One region of the Erwinia sp. E602 genome, then DNA from elsewhere that is predicted to be linked to it. Evidence: riboswitches for the same ligand, from Rfam matches in the RefSeq annotation. Region 1 holds a riboswitch; each other region holds the start of a gene.
What was found. A riboswitch is a leader RNA that binds a small molecule or an ion and turns the genes downstream of it on or off. The one in region 1 is predicted to bind thiamine pyrophosphate.

Region 1 (6,346 bases):
AGGCGAAGATAACCCACCCCGGCCCCGGTCAGCAGCGGCAGCAGCGTGCTGCCCAGCCCGCCGGCACCGACCACCAGCACCCGCGCCTGCGCCAGCTTCTGCTGCCCGGCCTCGCCCACTTCCGGCAGCATCGACTGCCGTTGATAACGACTCATATGTCCCGATCCCCGATTAATCGCCGCCCTGTGGCGGCGCTGCTTACCCATTGCCGCGGTTACGCGCACACGGCTCTGCGCATCGCAGTTCAGCCGTCATGCCAGCCTGAACGGTGCCGCCATGGCCGCACGCCGCGCTGAACCGGTAGTGCCACTCAGCTGAACTGCGCCAGCCCGAACACCGGCGTCGAGGCGGCGGCCATATCGCGCCGCTCAACCAGCCCCGCCTGATGCGCGTCCTGGCCGGCGCGGATCGCCGCACCAAAAGCGGCCGCCATCTTCACCGGATCCTGCGCCTTCGCCACCGCCGTATTCAGCAGAATACCGTCGAAGCCCAGCTCCATCGCCTGCGCGGCCTGGCTCGGCGCACCGATGCCGGCATCAATAATCAGCGGCGTATCCGGGAACCAGGCGCGCATTGCACGCAGCCCGTCGATATTGCGCAGCCCCTGGCCGGAGCCGATCGGCGCGCCCCACGGCATCAGCAGCCGGCAGCCGGCTTCCAGCAGTTTTTCACCGACGATCAGATCCTCAGTGGTGTAGGGAAACACCTGAAAGCCTTCGGCGCAGAGGATGCGCGCGGCTTCGACCAGCGCAAACGGGTCAGGCTGCAGCGTATCGGCGTTGCCAATCACCTCCAGCTTGATCCACGAGGTGCCGAAGACTTCCCGCGCCATCTGCGCGGTGGTCACCGCCTCTTTCACCGTATGGCAGCCGGCGGTATTGGGCAGCACGCGCATGTTCATCTGCTGCAGGATCTCGCGGAACGCGCCGCCCTGGCTGCCTTCGCGGCGCAGGCTGACGGTGATAATTTCGCAGCCGGAGGCGGCGACCGCCTGGGTCAGTATCGCCGGCGAAGGATACCCGGCGGTGCCGAGCAGGAAACGTGACCGCGGTGTAAAGTCGTAAAACATGCTTCAGCCCCCCTGCATCGGTGACAGGACTTCCAGCTCGCAGCCCTCGTGCAGGATCTGCTGAGCATACTGCGCGCGCGGGATAAACTGGCCGTTAAGGGCGCTGGCCACGCAACTGGCGTCGATCTGCTGCTCCGCCAGCAGCGCGGCCAGCGTGGTGGCGGCGGTGTCGATCCGCTGTCCGTTGAGTTGAATTTTCATAACAGGTTGTCCTGGGTAAGGTGTTGCATCAGTTTCTCCGCCATTACCGGCGCGAGCAGAAAACCGTGGCGATACATGCCGTTGACGTACCAGCGGCCGTTAAGGTGACGAATGGCGGGAACGTTATCCGGCCATGACGGGCGCAGGCCGGTGCCGCTTTCGATAATCCGCGCCTCGGCCAGCGCCGGGTGGATAGCCCAGGCGGCGCTGAGCAGCTCCATCATCGCGCGGGCGCTGATCGGACTGGCGTCATCGCTCTCTACCATGGTGGCACCGAGCATAAAGTGGCCGCTGGCGCGTGGGACCAGATAGCAGGGAAAACGCGGGTGCAGCAGGCGCACCGGGCGCGACAGCTGCAGCTCCTGCGTCTGCAGGATCAGCATTTCACCGCGCACGCCGCGCAGGCCTGCTAACGCGTCGGCGGCGTGAATGCCGCGGCAGTCGATCACCCGGCCGGTGGGGCCGCCGCTGTGAAACGCCACGCCGGACCGCTGCAGCCTGTCGCGCAGCTGGTTCATGGCGTCACGCGGATTAAGGTGAGCCTCACCGGCGAAGAACAGACCGCGGGCAAACCGCCCCTGAAGATGGGGTTCCAGTTCGCCGGGATCGACCCACTGATGCGCGTGGGTGACGCGGGCAAAGCGGTTCAGATCCGGCGCGTCGCGCGGCGGGGCCACCACCAGCGTGCCCTGATGCTGCACGCCGTCGACGCGCGCCGCCCACCAGGGGGCCGAGCGCTGGCCGAGTTCGGTCACCTCATCGGGGGCGCTTTCGCCCTCGCACCAGGGCGCGAGCATGCCGCCGGCCCAGTGCGACGCCGGACGCCGGGACTCATCGACGATCACCTCAACCGACTGGCCGCGTTCGGCCAGCGCGGTGGCGACGCACAGCCCGCTGACGCCGTCGCCGATAACCGACCAGCGGCTCATGGCGCAGGCGTCCGTAAAGGAACAGATGCAGGATAAATTACAGAAGAATTCACGTTGGCCTCGTTTAAAAGAGGACCCGTGATAAGGCAGGGAGAGTACGCGCGGGCAGGCGAAGTTGACCAGCGCATCAGGTTGCTCTGCGGGGCAAAGCAACGCGTCTTCCTACGCCAGTATCAACTGGGTCAGGTTCTAAGGGTCGCCGGGCCGCGATAATCGCTACCAGCCTCTCAGTCTCTCTGGCGAGACTCCCCTGACGGTTCTATTTGTATTTTATCTGCTGCCGCGCCGTCAAGCACGATGTCAGATTTTGCTGCCGCGGATACGGCCTGAAACGTTACCGGCCGATCGATATGCTCAGCCGCGATGGCTGTTCCGGGCGGCGGACCGCAGTAGCACGTTCATGCGCCTTACGCCGCGCGGCGTTCCGGGCCAGACTGCTGTTGCCGACGCCGGGCAATCTGCTCCGCGTGCTGCAGCACCTCCTGCAGGTCATCTTCATCGATGTCCAGCAGCTCACCGGCCAGCAGCGCTTCGTGCAGATCGGCGCGGGTAATGGAGACGTTCACCACCACCGGCGCGGGTCTGGCTTCCGCAGCGGCCAGCGGATGCGGATAACGGCGGCCGGCCAGGTTGTTAAATACAATCGCCAGCAGCGCCAGCGACAGCGAGTTGAGCAGGATCGGGGTAAGGACATAACCGTAGCCCAGCTGATGGATCGCCGGCCCGCCGATCACCGCGGTCAGCGCCACCGCGCCGCCCGGCGGATGCAGGCAACGCAGCTTAAACATCAGGACGATCGCCAGCGCGGCGGCCACGCCGCAGGCCAGTGCCGGCATGGCGATCCACTGGCCGACGGTCACGCCAACCAGCGCGCAGAGCACGTTACCGCCCACCACCGACCACGGCTGCGCCAGCGGGCTGTTTGGCACGCCAAACAGCAGCACCGCGGACGCGCCCATGGGGGCGACAAACCACAGGTTCACTTCGCCGAGCAGCCAGTGGCTGAACAGGCTGGTGATCGCCAGGCCGATACCTGCGCCGAGGCTGGCGAGGAGCATCTGTTTGCGGGCCACGGCCAGCGGGTGTGGCCAGAAGCGGCCAAGGAAAAGGCGTAGCTGCGCAGGCAGCGTGGAGGTGCGATTCATTTTGCAGGCGTCCGGTCATAGGAAATTCTTATTGTTTAGCGCGCTGATTCTCGCCGATCCTCCGCGCTGAAACAACCCGCCATCGTCAGAAGCGCAGCGGGAACAGAGACTGGCGAGGTGCCGAACGCCCGCCGTGTGAATTCGGTTACCACTCCGGCACCGGGTCGCTGAAGAACTGCCAGCCCTGCGGCCCCAGCGCCATCTCATTATCGGTCAGCAGCGCGGCGTCGAGCTGACGCCGCAGCGCCGCCTCATCCATCTGCATACCGATAAACACCAGCTCCTGGCGCGCGTCGCCGCTGCCCTGCTGCCAGTTTTGCATAATCGACAGCCGCAGATCCTCATCCTCAGGCCAGCGTTCAGGCGGTACCGCCGCCCACCAGCGGCCGGCCAGCCCCTGATGCGAGACGCCGCCCGCCTGTGACCAGTTACCGGCAAAATCGGGGCGTGAAGCCAGCCAGAAAAAGCCTTTTGAGCGCACGATACCCGGCAGCTCGCCGCTGAAAAATTCCCAGAAGCGCTGCGGATGGAACGGCCGGCGCGCGCGCCAGACAAAGTGGCTGATGCCGTACTCCTCGGTTTCCGGCACGTGGCTGCCGCGCAGCTCCTGCAGCCAGCCCGGCGCTTCGGCGGCGGCGTCAAAGTCAAACAGGCCGGTATTCAGCACTTTCTCCAGCGCTATCTGCCCAAAACGCGCCACTTCAATGCGCGCGCGCGGGTTAAGGCTGCGCAGGATCGCCACCAGCTGGCCGCGCTGCTGTTCGTCAATCAGGTCGGTTTTGTTCAGCACCAGCACGTCGCAGAACTCGATCTGGTCGATCAGCAGGTCCACCACCGAACGCCGATCCTGTTCGCCCAGCGACTCCCCGCGCTGCTGCAGGCTGTCGCGCGACCGGTAGTCGCGCAGGAAGTTGTAGCCGTCGACCACCGTCACCAGGGTATCCAGCCGGGCCACCGCCGACAGGCTCTCTCCATTTTCCTCTTCGAAGGTGAAGGTTTCCGCCACCGGCAGCGGCTCGGAGATGCCGGTGGACTCAATCACCAGCTGGTCAAAGCGCCCTTCCCGCGCCAGCCGGCTGACTTCGAGCAGCAGATCCTCACGCAGGGTGCAGCAGATACAGCCGTTGCTCATCTCGACCAGCTTCTCGTCGGTGCGCGACAGGTCGGCTCCGCCGTCGCGCACCAGCGCCGCGTCAATGTTCACCTCCGACATATCGTTAACGATCACCGCCACCCGGCGGCCTTCGCGGTTGTGCAGGATATGGTTAAGCAGGGTGGTTTTCCCGGCACCGAGAAAACCGGACAGCACGGTGACCGGCAGGCGCGCATCGCGTGGCAGAGGGGTTAAGTATTCAGCGTTCATCAGTTCCTCACAGCGTAACAGACTGGCATTAGCGAGGCGGCACGCTGCCCCTCGCCATTATTGTTACGTTATAACATAACAATAGTGATTGTCACCTTCTCTTTTCTGTGGACATCAGGTGCAATTTTCACCGCCCGGCGAGGGTGAAATTATTTTTAATTGAATGCTCAATCAATAAAAACTATGATCGGGGACACTTTTTAACAGAAAAAATGTTACCGGGGAGCAATTACTGAAAAATTAACTACGCTATTTCCATCACATAGCGACCTCACCTGATGCCTCGTCAAGTGTAATTAGCGGATAGTCGGCGGAAGTCACCCAGTATGCGCTAATGCACGCTTCGCAGAGCAAACGTCAGGTCAGTTATTCGTTCTCATTTTGCGGAGACCTTATGCCAGATATTGACATGCCAGAGAAAGCTCAGCAGGACCGTATCAACCCGGTGGTGTTCTACACCTCCGCCGCGCTGATCCTGCTGTTCTCACTGACCACCATCCTGTTTACCGATTTTTCCGACAACCTGATCAATCACGCGCTCGACTGGGTATCCAACACCTTTGGCTGGTACTACCTGCTGGCGGCCACCCTCTACATCGTGTTTGTGGTGTTTATGGCCTGCTCGCGCTTCGGTTCGATCAAGCTCGGGCCGGAGCAGTCGAAGCCGGAGTTCAGCCTGATGAGCTGGTCGGCGATGCTGTTCGCCGCCGGCATCGGCATCGACCTGATGTTCTTCTCGGTGGCCGAACCGGTCACCCAGTATATGATGCCGCCGGAGGGCGCGGGGCAAACCCATGAGGCCGCACGCCAGGCGATGGTGTGGACGCTGTTCCACTACGGGCTGACCGGCTGGTCGATGTACGCGCTGATGGGCATCGCGCTCGGTTACTTCAGCTACCGCTACGGGCTGCCGCTGACCATCCGTTCGGCGCTCTATCCGATCTTCGGTAAACGCATTAACGGCCCGATCGGCCACACCGTGGACATCGCCGCGGTGATCGGCACCATCTTCGGCATCGCCACCACCCTCGGCATCGGCGTGGTGCAGCTGAACTACGGTCTCAACGTGCTGTTTGATATCCCGGAGGGGCTGACCGTGCAGAGTGCGCTGATCGTGCTGTCGGTGGTCATGGCGACCATTTCCGTCACCTCCGGCGTTAATAAGGGCATCCGTTTCCTGTCGGAACTCAACGTGCTGCTGGCCTTTGGCCTGATCCTGTTTGTACTGTTCGTCGGCGATACCGGCTTCCTGCTTAACGCGCTGGTGCTGAACGTCGGGGACTATATCAACCGCTTTATGGGGATGACGCTGAACAGCTTCGCCTTTGACCCGCAGACCGAGTGGATGAACAACTGGACGCTGTTCTTCTGGGCGTGGTGGGTTGCCTGGTCGCCGTTTGTCGGCCTGTTCCTCGCCCGTATCTCACGCGGCCGCACCATCCGCCAGTTTGTACTGGGCACGCTGACCATTCCGTTTATCTTCACCCTGCTGTGGCTGTCGATCTTCGGCAACAGCGCGCTGAACGAGATCATCCACGGCAACCTGGCGTTTGCCCAGGAGACGATGGCGCACCCGGAACGTGGCTTCTACAGCCTGCTGGCGCAGTACCCGGGCTTTACCTTCAGCGCCTCGGTCGCC
Region 2 (6,346 bases), on a different replicon from region 1:
ACTCCCGGAACTCATACAGCAGGCGGTGTTCCCCGTCGGTAAAGTCGTAGTGTTCGCTGCTGCCATCGTGACGGATCAGATCAAAGCTGACCGCCTGGCTGACCGGAAGCGTCAGGCTGATGCTGGCCTTTTCGCCCTGCAGCACCGACACGGTCGGGGCCTGGCAGTCTTTGGCCCCGATGCACACGCACTTAAAGCTGCCGTAGTCGAGGATCATCACGCCGCTGGTATCGATACCGCGCTGAATATTGGCCTGATAGCTGACCGCCTGCGGCTTGCCAAACAGGCCGATGGCGAAGTGGACGTTGTAGATATTGATATCCATCAGCGCGCCGCCCGACTTCTGCGGGTCAAAGGCCGCGTGTACCTCGCCGGCCTGGAACGCCGCGTAGCGCGAGGAGTACTGGCTGTAGTTGAGGCTGACCAGCCGCAGCTCGCCCAGCGCCGGCAGCGACTCACGCAGCGCGCGGTAGCTGGGCAGCGCATGCACGTTCATCGCTTCCAGCACCATCAGCTGCTTTTCTGCCGCCAGCGCGCTCAGCGCCGCCAGCTCGGTGGCGTTGCTGGTGATCGGTTTTTCGATGATCAGGTGTTTACCGGCCTGCAGCGCCTGGCGGGCGAAGGTAAAGTGCAGGTGGTTTGGCAGGGCGATATAGACCGTATCCACGTCGCTGGCCAGCAGCTCTGCGTAGTCGTAAAACACCGCGCCGATGCCGTACGTTGCCGCCAGCTGCTCCGCGTGCGCGCGGCTGCGAACGGTGGCCAGCAGCGACAGGGATTCAATCTCTACCTTATGCAGGGTGGTCAGCAGGTCCTGCACCATCTTACCCGTTCCAAGAATGGCTAATTTCATGATACCCCTCGTTAATGTTCTGATTCTGCCTCAGGGCAGCGGGCCGCTATCAGCCTCTGCGGCCAGCCCTCCGGCGGCCACAATCCCGCGCCCTGAGATCGCAATCGCTTATTAATAGCATAAAAACGCGCATAATAAAGCAAAATCACTTACAATCACTTAAGCGATATGCCATTTTATGGCAACGGGTGCGTCAGCGGTTGGCGTAACGCACCTGCCCCTTAAGCGTAACTGACGGACGTGATATGACCCAGGATGAGCGGCTGATTGAGCTGGAACAACGGATAAAGCGCCAGGGCAAGGTGACGCTGGAGGAGATCTGCCAGCAGTACGGTATCTCGACCGATTCCGCGCGGCGCGATCTGGTCAGGCTGAGCCACAACCCGCAGATTATGCGCATACGCGGTGGGGCGATTCTGGCCGAAACGCGGGTGGGCGTGCCCTTTGTTAACCGCCCGCAGTTTGACGAGACGAAGCAGCGCCTGGCGCAGGGGGCGGTACAGACCATCGCCAGCAACGAGATCCTGTTTATCGACGCCGGTACCACTTCGGTCGCCCTCGCCCGCCAGCTGACCCTGCCCGCGACGGTGATCACCAACTCGCCGGAGGTGCTGAACGAGGCGATCGGCAAGCCGTACGTCGCCATTACCGTGCTCGGCGGCAGCCTCGACGCCCACTCGCACGCCATCCTCGGCAGCACCACCGTGGCGCAGATCCGCCAGTATCACGCCGATCGGGCGATTATCGGCGTCAGCGCGCTGTCGGCCGCCGGCATCACCACCGAAACCGAAGCCGACGCGCAGCTTAAGCTGGCGATGGCGCAGCAGGCACGCAAGGTGGTGTGCATCACCGCGTTTGAGAAATTCAATACGCAGCTGATGCACCAGTCGTGCGGCTGGGCGGATATCGATCAGATCGTCACCGACCGCACGCCGCCGCAGACTATTCTGGCGCTGATTGAGCGGTTTGAGATTGAGTTGCTGGTGGTGGATAAAGACTCATTTTGATCAAAAAACAGACAGCTGCGTTCATAAATAAATAATTTTCAAACTGGCCAGGGCATTAACCCCTGCGCCACGCTTAGCCCATCTTTAAAAAACATCAAGGCACCTTCGGTAAATACAGGATAAATAATTAATTAAAGCCTTGTCAGACGACGCCGATAACCCAGAACTGTATTTTTTAACTTTACATCAGGGTTTATATGACTATCACACAACGTTTGTTGTTGGCATTTTTTCTGCTGGCATTATCCCTTTTCTCACTGGTTGCCGTTTCACTCTCGGTGATCTCGGGTTTTCAGTCGCGCTTTGAATTTGTCCAGGCGAATGCGATACCCAGTATCAAAGATCTGAACAAATCAATCAGTGCGACCAATCAGCTGGGCATTGCGCTGTACCGCCATCAGACGGCGACTAACAACGCCGACAAGACCGCCGCCGAGCAGAGGATCAACGGCCTGATGGACACGTTGAAATCGCTTACCGATTATTACATGGCGAACGACATCTCCAGCGATGAGGATAAGATGATGACCGAGCAGGCATTCGCGAATATCGATGCCGTTCGTGCAGCCCTGCCTGCTTTTTTAACCGCTTCCGCCAGCAATAACAATGATGCGGTTTCTCTGGACCTGCTCAAAGGGGAGAATGGCGTGGGTGCAGCCACCAGAAAAATGGAGTCAGCATTTACCAGGCAGATTGATTTAAATATTAAAATTGGTGATGAATTAAGAGTCATAAATAAGCGGATCTACTCGCAAACGTTTTGGATCATGACCGGTGTTTCGCTCGCCGTCATTCTGCTGCTTGGTCTGTTTTCTGTCCGAATCATCCTTGGCATTAAGCGCAGCCTGAACAGTATGCAAAACACCATGACCGAGGTCAGTAATACACTTGACCTGACGCGAGTGGCTTCCGTGCTGAGAAATGATGAAATCGGGCAAACCGCCACGGCGTTCAACAACCTGCTTAAAAAGGTTTCGACAACCCTGGTGTCGGTGAACCATGCGGCACAGTCTGTCAGCACGGGCTCTACCCAGATCGCCGCAGGTAATGAAGATCTGTCTTCACGCACCGAGCAGCAGGCAGCGTCGCTGGAGCAGACTGCCGCCAGCATGGCCACCTTAAGCGATACCGTCAGGCAGAACGCAGAGGGTGCGGTCCAGGCCAGCACGCTGGCGAATAATGCGAACGATCTCTCCCGGCAGAACGGCAATGCCGTCAGTCAGATGCTGGAAACCATGTCCGATATTCGCGGCAGCTCAGCAAAAATTTCTGAAATCACCGGGCTGATTGAAGGAATTTCATTCCAGACCAATATCCTGGCGCTTAACGCGGCGGTTGAGGCCGCACGCGCAGGTGAGCACGGCAGAGGGTTTGCGGTGGTGGCTTCTGAGGTGCGTAACCTGGCACAGCGCTCTTCTTCTGCCGCGCGCGAGATCAAGGACCTGATTTCAGTTTCCGTTTCACAGGTCGAGCAGGGACTGGAACAGGCAACGCAGGTTGGCGGCAATACAGAAAATGTCAGCACGGCGATTCAGCAGGTGGCCGATCTGGTTAATGAAATTGCTGCAGCAACCTCTGAACAGAGTAAAGGCATTGAGCAGGTTCATCAGGCCATCGGGCAGATGGATGAAGTCACACAACAGAACGCCTCGCTGGTGGAAGAAGCGTCCGCGGCATCAAAATCCCTGCAGGAGCAGTCGGAAACCCTTTCCGAACTGGTCTCCACGTTTACCCTGGAAGAGGATACTACCCGTGCCGTGCCACGGACTCAGGCCCCGCTTAGCCGAACGTCTCAGGCTCCAAAAAAACCCCATTTGCCTGCCGCAGACGCGAGTAAAGTAAACTGGGAAAGCTTTTAAGTTTTTGCGCCCCGGCACCTGAGAACACACCTGTCACAAGCGCTGGTACGTCAGCGCTTGTGATGTACTCATACTGAAATCTCCGCCATTGTGGGAAATGTGAGTCGGGGTGCCTCTCAGGGACGTTCAGCTGACATATCAGAGATTTCATCTACCCCGTCTGCAAAGGGTGGTCAGTCCACTTATCCCGGCGCTAACGGATAGATTACTCCGCTCCATTACTTAACAGGAGACTCGAATGTCACTGATTTCACAGCGCGTTGCGTCCGCCAGAAATGGCACTAACGATAAAGTTATCTGTCGTATGCCGTCCGGTTGGGCGGTGATGGGTGATGTTCAGTTCCTGACCGGTTACTGCCTGCTGTTGCCTGACCCGGTGGTGCCGGCTCTCAACGATCTGGATACAGCAGCCCGGCAACAGTATCTGCTGGATATGGCTCTACTGGGAGATGCCATGTTAGCGGCAACAGGGGCGTTGCGGATTAACTATGAAATTCTGGGCAACTCTGAACCGGAACTGCACTGCCATCTCTTCCCGCGCTATGCGTCTGAACCGGAACAGAAGCGCAGAATGCCGGTCTGGTTTTATGACTGGAAAACGGCTCCCCCTTACAGGGAAGATCAACACGGCGCGCTGAAGCATAAGATTGCCACTTTGTTGGGTGATGCGCTTCTCAGCAGATGCCCACAGAATCAACCCCGTTGAATTAACATTTTAAATATCGTATAACAACCGCCTCCGAGGGGTGTCCTGTGATGGGCTGAGATGGCAGCAATGCCGAACCCTTTGAACCTGATCTGGGTCATGCCAGCGAAGGGACGGGTCGACACCACAGCACCAGACTGCCTGTTCAGCGCGCCATTACGCCCGGATCTCCATACACTGACTGGAGGTCCTATGTACTATAATTCCGCTTCTCCTATTGATTTCAGCCACGGGCTGTTTGGCCGCCTGCGCGCCGCAACCAACGCCGACTGGCAGCACTACGTTAACCATCCGTTTGTGCAGCAGCTGGGCGCGGGCACCCTGCCCCACGAGGCGTTTCGCCGCTATCTGACCCAGGACTATCTGTTCCTCGTCCACTTCGCCCGCGCCTATGCGCTGCTGGTCAGCAAGTTCCATACGCTGCCGGAGATGCGTGCCGCCACCGCTTCGCTGAACGGCATCGTCGGCGAACTGCCGCTGCACGTCGGCTACTGCGAGAGCTGGGGGCTGAACGAAGCGCAGATGGCCGCCGAGCCGGAAGCGATGGAGACCATCAACTACACCCGCTACGTGCTGGATATCGGCCACTCAGGCGACGCGCTGGATCTGCTGGCGGCGCTGCTGCCCTGCGTGGCCGGTTACGCCGAGATTGGCCTGACACTGTTACGCAGCCCGGCCACGGTGCTGGAGGGCAATCCTTACGCCTCGTGGATCGCCAACTACGGCGACAGCGGCTATCACGCCAGCGTGCGCGCCTCGATCGATCTGCTGGAGCAGGCTGGCCGCGATCGCGGTGCCGAAAGCCGCTATGCCCGGCTGACGGAGATTTTCGCCACCGCCACCCGGCTGGAGTCGGCCTTCTGGCAGATGGGGCTGAACGCCGTTGGCCAGGCGGAACGCAGATAATGTCACAGCCGTTAACCACCCCGCCGCCCGGCATTCAGGTTCGCGACCTCAGCCTGCGGTTTGGCGCACGTACCATCTTTGAGCGGCTGAGTTTTGATATCACCGGCGGCAGCTTTGTTGCGCTGCTGGGGGCCAGCGGTGCCGGTAAGACCAGCCTGCTGAAGATACTTGCCGGGCTGGAGAACGCCAGTAGCGGCACGGTGAGCGGCAGCGACGGCCAGCCGATTGCGGGGCGCATCGCCTGGATGGGCCAGCAGGACCTGCTGTATCCGTGGCTCAGCGTGTTGCAGAACATCACTCTCGGCCCGCGCCTGCGCGGCGAGCGGCCGGATATGTCGCGGGCGCAGCTGCTGCTGGAACAGGTAGGGCTCGGCGGCCACGGCGACGATCTGCCCGCGGTGCTCTCCGGCGGCATGCGCCAGCGCGCCGCCATCGCCCGCACACTGTATGAGGATCGGCCGGTGGTGCTGATGGATGAGCCGTTTTCGGCGCTGGATGCGATTACCCGCGCCAGCATTCAGACGCTGGCGGCCACGCTGCTGGCCGGGCGCACGGTGCTGCTGATCACCCACGATCCGCAGGAGGCCTGCCGACTCAGCCACCGCCTGCTGGTGCTGCACCGCCATCCAGGCGGCATTGATGACGGCCACACTATCGCCGGGCTGCCGCCGCGCGCACCGGATAACGCCGATCTGCTGAGAAGCCAGGGCGAGCTGATGCGCCAGCTGTCGGGGGAAGCCGAATGATGCTCCATGAACGACGCCCTACCCGCTGGCTGACCGGAGAAGCCGAATGATGCCCCGTGAACGACGCATTACCCGCTGGGTGACCGGTGAAAACAGAATGATGCACCGCGACAGCCGTTTTACCCGCTGGCGGCGTGGGCTGACGGTGTTTGCCGGGCTGCTGCTGCTGTGGTGGGGAGTCACTACCTTTGGCGCGATCCCGGCCTTTCTGCTGCCCTCGCCCGCCGCCGTGGCGCTGGCGCTGTGGACCGGCCGCGACTATCTCGCCT
Region 3 (6,346 bases), on a different replicon from region 1:
CTCCGGCAAATACCGTAACTGCCTGCGCCTGAGCTACGGGCATCCGTTTACCGATAAAACCGATCTGGCACTGGCCATTATTGGTGCGGCGCTGACGCGGGCGATGGCGGCCTGCATGCCGGAGATGCCGACCGAAGCCGAAGCTACGGACGCGCTGGCGCTGGTGGAGGAAGGCGGGGCCGGTGGGAAAGGATAACCGGCCCCGGCAGCCAGCCGCCGGGCTGACCACGGTTCTACTCTACCCGCTGTGGGCTGCGGGAAAAGCGCGGGTGCGGCGTTATGGAATGCGTATTCAGCGCTATTGATGACGTTGCCTGCGGTGTCATTTTTTTGTGCACGACTACACAAAAAAGAGTGCCGTGACCGGTGTTGCAGGCCTGGTAGCTGAGAAGCCGGAGTCGAAGAGGGTGTTGCCGTGAGGAAGGAAGGCAGCAGCGCGGGTCTGCTGCCTGAACTGAAATAGGTATTCCTCTGGCATCCGGCCGCTCACTACGTTGTCGGGATAGGTTCCGCCAACGTTAACAGCACGGATCTGCTGCCCGATCGTAAGGTGTACGTCCCCCCTGGCGACCGGCCGCTCGCTACCTCATCTGGCCCGGCTCCGCCAGCGCCAGCAGCTGGCGGGTCGCCGCCTGCCAGTCGTCGGCCTGGGTAATCGCGCTGACCACCGCAATGCTGCCGACGCCGGTTGCCAGTACCGCCGGTGCGCGTTGCAGGCTGATACCGCCAATCGCCACGGTGGAGATCCCCTGCAGGCGTTTAACGTGGCGGCTCAGCTCCTCCAGCCCCTGCGGTGCCGACGGCATCTCCTTGGTCCGGGTCGGGAACACGTGCCCCAGCGCAATATAGGAGGGCTGCTCCGCCAGCGCGCGATCCAGCTCGGCGTCGTCGTGGGTGGAAAGCCCCAGGCGCAGGCCGGCGGCATGAATGGCGTCAAGGTTGGCGACGTTCAAATCCTCCTGGCCCAGATGCACGCCATAGGCCTGATGCTTAATCGCCAGCCGCCAGTAGTCGTTGATAAACAGCCGTGCGTTGTAGCGTTTGCCCAGCGCAATGGCGTCGGCAATCTGCTGTTCTACCTCATCCTCCTGACGGTCTTTAATACGCAGCTGGATTGTGCGCACGCCGCACGCCAGCAGGCGGTCGATCCATTCTACGGTTTCCACTACCGGATAGAGCCCAAGCCGGGCTTCGGTGGCGGGGAAGGCACCACGACTCATACATTTTCCTCGGTTTTTAGCGTGTCGGCGCGATGATACAGTTCACCGCCCCGGTTACGGAACTCTTCAGACATCTGCAGCATGCCTATTTCAACTGGCTGTGCTTCGGCTGCCTGGCGGGCAGCGTACTCGCGCACTTCCTGGGTGATCTTCATCGAACAGAACTTAGGCCCGCACATCGAGCAGAAGTGGGCCACCTTGCCGGACTCCTGCGGCAGCGTTTCATCGTGATAGGCGCGCGCAGTATGCGGATCCAGCGCCAGGTTAAACTGATCCTCCCAGCGGAATTCGAAGCGCGCCTTCGACATGGCGTTATCGCGGATCTGCGCGCCCGGATGCCCCTTCGCCAGGTCGGCGGCGTGGGCGGCAATTTTGTAGGTAATCAGGCCCTGCTTAACGTCCTCCTTGTTCGGCAGGCCGAGGTGCTCTTTCGGCGTCACGTAGCACAGCATGGCACAGCCGAACCAGCCGATCATCGCCGCGCCGATACCGGAGGTGAAGTGATCGTAGCCCGGCGCAATATCGGTGGTTAGCGGGCCAAGGGTGTAGAACGGCGCTTCATGGCAGTGTTCCAGCTGTTCGGTCATATTGACCCGAATGCGCTGCATCGGTACATGACCGGGGCCTTCAATCATCACCTGTACGTCATACTCCCAGGCGATTTTGGTCAGCTCGCCCAGGGTGCGCAGCTCGGCAAACTGCGCTTCGTCGTTAGCATCCTGAATTGAGCCGGGGCGCAGGCCGTCACCCAGCGACAGCGCCACGTCATAGGCGGCACAGATTTCGCAAATTTCGCGGAAGTGGCGATAGAGGAAACTCTCCTGGTGATGCGACAGGCACCACTTAGCCATGATCGATCCGCCGCGTGAGACGATGCCGGTCAGGCGCTTCGCGGTCATCGGCACGTAGCGCAGCAGCACGCCGGCGTGGATAGTAAAGTAGTCCACCCCCTGTTCCGCCTGCTCCAGCAGCGTGTCGCGGAAAATTTCCCAGGTGAGGTCCTCAGCAACGCCGTTGACCTTCTCCAGCGCCTGATAGATCGGTACGGTACCGATCGGCACCGGACTATTACGCAGGATCCACTCACGCGTTTCGTGAATATAGCGTCCGGTAGAGAGGTCCATTACCGTATCCGCCCCCCAGCGTGCCGACCACACCAGCTTCTCCACCTCCTCTTCGATCGAGGAGCTGACCGCCGAATTGCCGATATTGGCGTTGACCTTCACCAGGAAGTTGCGGCCGATAATCATCGGCTCAGACTCAGGGTGGTTGATGTTCGACGGGATAATCGCCCGCCCGGCGGCCACCTCCTGGCGCACAAATTCGGCGGTAATGTTCTCCGGCAGGCTGGCACCAAAGCTGTTACCCGGGTGCTGCTGCAACAGCACCTCGCTGCGGATACGCTCGCGGCCCATATTCTCGCGCACGGCGATAAACTCCATCTCCGGGGTGATCACCCCGAGCCGCGCATAGTGCATCTGGGTGACGCAGCGCCCGGCCTGCGCGCGACGTGGGCGCGGCCGCTTTTCAAAGCGCAGATGATCCAGCCCGTCATCCGCCAGCCGCTGCTGGGTGTAGGTGGAGCTCAGTTCGTCGATCTCTTCACTGTCACTGCGCGCGGCAATCCACCCGCTGCGCAGCTTAGGCAGGCCGCGATGCACGTCAATCGCCGCTGCCGGATCGCCATACGGGCCGGCGGTATCGTAGACCGGCACCGGCTCATTCTGCTCCAGCGTGGGATTGTCTTTACTGCCGCCTGTGACGGTCGGGCTGAGCTGGATTTCGCGCATGGGCACGCGGATATCCGGCCGGGAGCCAGTCAGGTAGATGCGTTTGGAATTCGGAAAGGCGGTGCCCTGCAGGGAATCAATAAACTGCTGCGCTTCGGCGCGCTGCTCACGGCGTGATGACTTTTTTTCAACGGTAGACATAGCAAATTCCTGATTAAAGGGAAATATGCTTGCCTGGAGGCGGGAGTAATTTGCACGATATCAACGCGTACGGCCTGATACCGTTACAGCTGTTTTACTCTTGTTCCCTTCGCAGGTATTAACCTGATCAGGTTCCGCGGATCCCGAATTAACGGTCTCAGCCCCGAGGGGCACTCCGACAAGAAGACGCTGGTACATGGCTCAACAGAGCGTACCGGCTTTGGGCAAAATGCGCCTGCTCAAAGCCCCTGAAGCATAAAGGGGCCGATCACAAATCACAAGGCTTTCACCAATCTCTAACGATTTCAGGCAGGGCGGGCGAGGGTCGGTTCGTTGGCAGCGATCTGTTTTTGCACGTGATTTTCCATCGCTAACTGGATGAATTTATCTTCCAGCGAGAAGCGGGATTCCAGCGCTTCGCCGACGCCTGAGAGCGCCTGCTGGAACTCAAGGCAGTTATCATCATCGATCGCCGTTTCCAGATGCGAGTCATAAATCTGCATAATGCGGTCGGTATTCGCCTGCAACGACGGGTAGATCACTGCCGCCTGTGCCAGCTGTTCGCTGCCTTCCAGCTCTTTAATAAAACGCTCGTACAGGGTGAAATGGCCGGTTGACAGATAGTCCACCAGGCTGTGGCAGAAGTTATCCAGCGCGTTTTCATCGAGTGCGGTCAGGGAATCCTTGTTCGGCTTCAGACCGGCCATTTGGTAATAGGTAACCAGTAACTGCTTACGTGAATGCAGGCAGAGGTCGACCAGTTCGCTGCAACCGCCAACGCGTGCGGTAAGGACGTCTAACTGGTTAAGCATGTTCAACTCCGTCGTGTTATTTTGAACATCTGACCTCAATCCGCTTTGATGAGCTGAGGAAAATGAGCATTTTATGGAACGTCAACTAACAAGCGTAGACGCTGGCTGGTGGGTTGTCAGCACCGAAAACAAAATTTGGTTACCAAAAGGCGAATTACCTTACGGCCAGGCCGGAGCACTGGGTCTGGAGGGATCCCGCGGATCCTTGCTGGGCGAATGGCAGGGCGAACCGGTCTGGCTGATCCGCGAAAGCCGCCCCAAGGAGTGCGGATCGCTGCGCCAGCTGCTGGATCAGGAGCCCGGGCTGTTTCAGCTGGTCGGGCGTGGCGTACAGCTGGCCGAATTCTACCGCTCGCATCGCTGGTGCGGCTACTGCGGGCATGAAATGCACCACAGCAGGACCGAATGGGCCTGCCTGTGCCATCACTGCCGCCAGCGGTATTATCCGCAGATAGCGCCGTGCATGATCGTGGCGATCCGCCGCGGTGAGGAGATCCTGCTGGCGCAGCACACCCGCCACCGCAACGGCATTTACACGGTGCTGGCCGGTTTTACCGAGGTGGGTGAAACGCTGGAACAGACGGTGGCAAGGGAGGTTATGGAAGAGAGTGGCCTCCGGGTGAAAAATGTGCGCTATGTCGCCTCGCAGCCGTGGCCGTTCCCGCAGTCGCTGATGATGGCGTTTATGGCCGACTATGACAGCGGTGAGATTCAGATCGACCCGAAGGAGCTGCTGGATGCCGGCTGGTATCGCTATGATGCACTGCCGCTGCTGCCACCGGCGGGCACCATTGCCCGCCGGCTGATTGAAGATACCGTGGCGCTGTGCCGCGCGGGTGTGGAATGACGTGATACACTATTCCTCTGAAAATGAGAGAGCCTGAAGATGAGTGAACTGAAGAACGATCGTTATCTGCGCGCCTTGCTGCGCCAGCCTGTTGATGTGACCCCGGTATGGATGATGCGCCAGGCAGGGCGTTATTTGCCGGAGTACAAAGCCACTCGTGCCGTGGCCGGTGACTTTATGTCACTGTGCAAAAACGCCGAGCTGGCCTGCGAAGTGACGCTGCAACCGCTGCGCCGTTATCCACTGGATGCCGCGATCCTGTTCTCCGACATTCTGACCATCCCGGATGCGATGGGGCTTGGGCTTTACTTCGAAGCGGGGGAAGGTCCGCGCTTCTCTTCACCGATTACCTGCCGCGCCGACGTCGACAAGCTGCCGATCCCCGATCCGGAAGGTGAGCTGGGCTACGTGATGAACGCGGTGCGTACCATCCGTAAAAACCTCAACGGGGAAGTGCCGCTGATCGGTTTTTCCGGCAGCCCGTGGACGCTGGCCACCTATATGGTGGAAGGCGGCAGCAGCAAGGTGTTCACTAAGCTGAAAAAGATGATGTACGCCGAGCCGCACACCCTGCACCTGATGCTGGACAAGCTGGCGGACAGCGTGACGCTTTACCTGAATGCGCAGATCCGTGCCGGCGCACAGTCGGTGATGATCTTCGATACCTGGGGTGGCGTGCTGACCGGGCGCGACTATCTGGAGTTCTCGCTCCATTACATGCATAAAATTATCGACGGCCTGCTGCATGAAAATGAAGGCCGCCGGGTGCCGGTTACCCTGTTCACCAAAGGCGGCGGGCAGTGGCTTGAACAGATGGCTGCCACCGGCTGTGACGCGCTGGGGCTGGACTGGACCACCGATATCGCCGACGCGCGCCGCCGGGTCGGCGATAAAGTCGCGCTGCAGGGCAACATGGATCCGTCGATCCTCTACGCGCCGCCTGCACGCATCGAGCAGGAAGTGGCGGGCATTCTCAACGGCTTTGGCCAGGGTAACGGCCACGTCTTCAACCTGGGGCACGGTATCCATCAGGACGTGCCGCCGGAACATGCCGGCGCGTTTGTTGAGGCGGTACACCGCCTGTCACGCCCTTACCACCAGGAGTAATTATGGATATCACCGCATTACGCACCGAGCAGTTGCAACGGGCAGCAGAAGCGGTGCACCACGATGACTTTGACGTGTTTCCCCCGCGCCTGATTGGCGGCGCGGACGTCGGCTTTGAACAGGGCGGTGAGGTCACCCGTGCCGCCCTGGCGATTCTTGAGTACCCCTCGCTGCGGGTGATTGACTACCAGGTGGCGCGCATTGCCACCACCATGCCCTATATCCCCGGCTACCTCTCCTTTCGCGAAACGCCTGCGCTGCTGGCCGCGTGGCAGCAACTGACGCATTATCCCGATCTGCTGATGGTCGACGGTCACGGGATGGCGCACCCGCGTCGGCTGGGCGTGGCCAGCCACTTTGGCCTGCTGGTGGACGTGCCGACGCTGGGGGTAGCAAAAAAGCGACTGTGCGGTAAATTTGAGCCGCCGG

Region 2: linked by a shared signal. The riboswitch ahead of tenA (thiaminase II) and the one ahead of GKQ23_RS00630 (FAD-dependent oxidoreductase) in region 1 are both predicted to bind thiamine pyrophosphate.
Region 3: linked by a shared signal. The riboswitch ahead of thiC (phosphomethylpyrimidine synthase ThiC) and the one ahead of GKQ23_RS00630 (FAD-dependent oxidoreductase) in region 1 are both predicted to bind thiamine pyrophosphate.

What each region holds. Positions count from the first base shown of each region.
Region 1 covers NZ_CP046581.1:141,055-147,400, forward strand. Annotated here, with positions in the region: gene GKQ23_RS00615 (HesA/MoeB/ThiF family protein) at 1-155, opposite strand, end outside; gene GKQ23_RS00620 (thiazole synthase) at 311-1,069, opposite strand; gene thiS (sulfur carrier protein ThiS) at 1,073-1,270, opposite strand; gene GKQ23_RS00630 (FAD-dependent oxidoreductase) at 1,267-2,199, opposite strand; TPP riboswitch at 2,342-2,461, opposite strand; gene GKQ23_RS00635 (HPP family protein) at 2,607-3,344, opposite strand; gene zigA (zinc metallochaperone GTPase ZigA) at 3,490-4,707, opposite strand; gene GKQ23_RS00645 (choline transporter) at 5,117-6,346, shown strand, end outside.
Region 2 covers NZ_CP046582.1:1,758,805-1,765,150, reverse strand. Annotated here, with positions in the region: gene GKQ23_RS09460 (Gfo/Idh/MocA family protein) at 1-853, opposite strand, end outside; gene GKQ23_RS09455 (DeoR/GlpR family DNA-binding transcription regulator) at 1,099-1,860, shown strand; gene GKQ23_RS09450 (methyl-accepting chemotaxis protein) at 2,058-3,719, shown strand; gene GKQ23_RS09445 (HIT family protein) at 3,958-4,425, shown strand; TPP riboswitch at 4,452-4,556, shown strand; gene tenA (thiaminase II) at 4,618-5,331, shown strand; gene GKQ23_RS09435 (ABC transporter ATP-binding protein) at 5,331-6,077, shown strand; gene GKQ23_RS09430 (ABC transporter permease) at 6,175-6,346, shown strand, end outside.
Region 3 covers NZ_CP046582.1:4,493,722-4,500,067, reverse strand. Annotated here, with positions in the region: gene GKQ23_RS22225 (PLP-dependent aminotransferase family protein) at 1-196, shown strand, start outside; gene thiE (thiamine phosphate synthase) at 582-1,220, opposite strand; gene thiC (phosphomethylpyrimidine synthase ThiC) at 1,217-3,151, opposite strand; TPP riboswitch at 3,239-3,339, opposite strand; gene GKQ23_RS22210 (Rsd/AlgQ family anti-sigma factor) at 3,457-3,963, opposite strand; gene nudC (NAD(+) diphosphatase) at 4,037-4,810, shown strand; gene hemE (uroporphyrinogen decarboxylase) at 4,850-5,917, shown strand; gene nfi (deoxyribonuclease V) at 5,920-6,346, shown strand, end outside.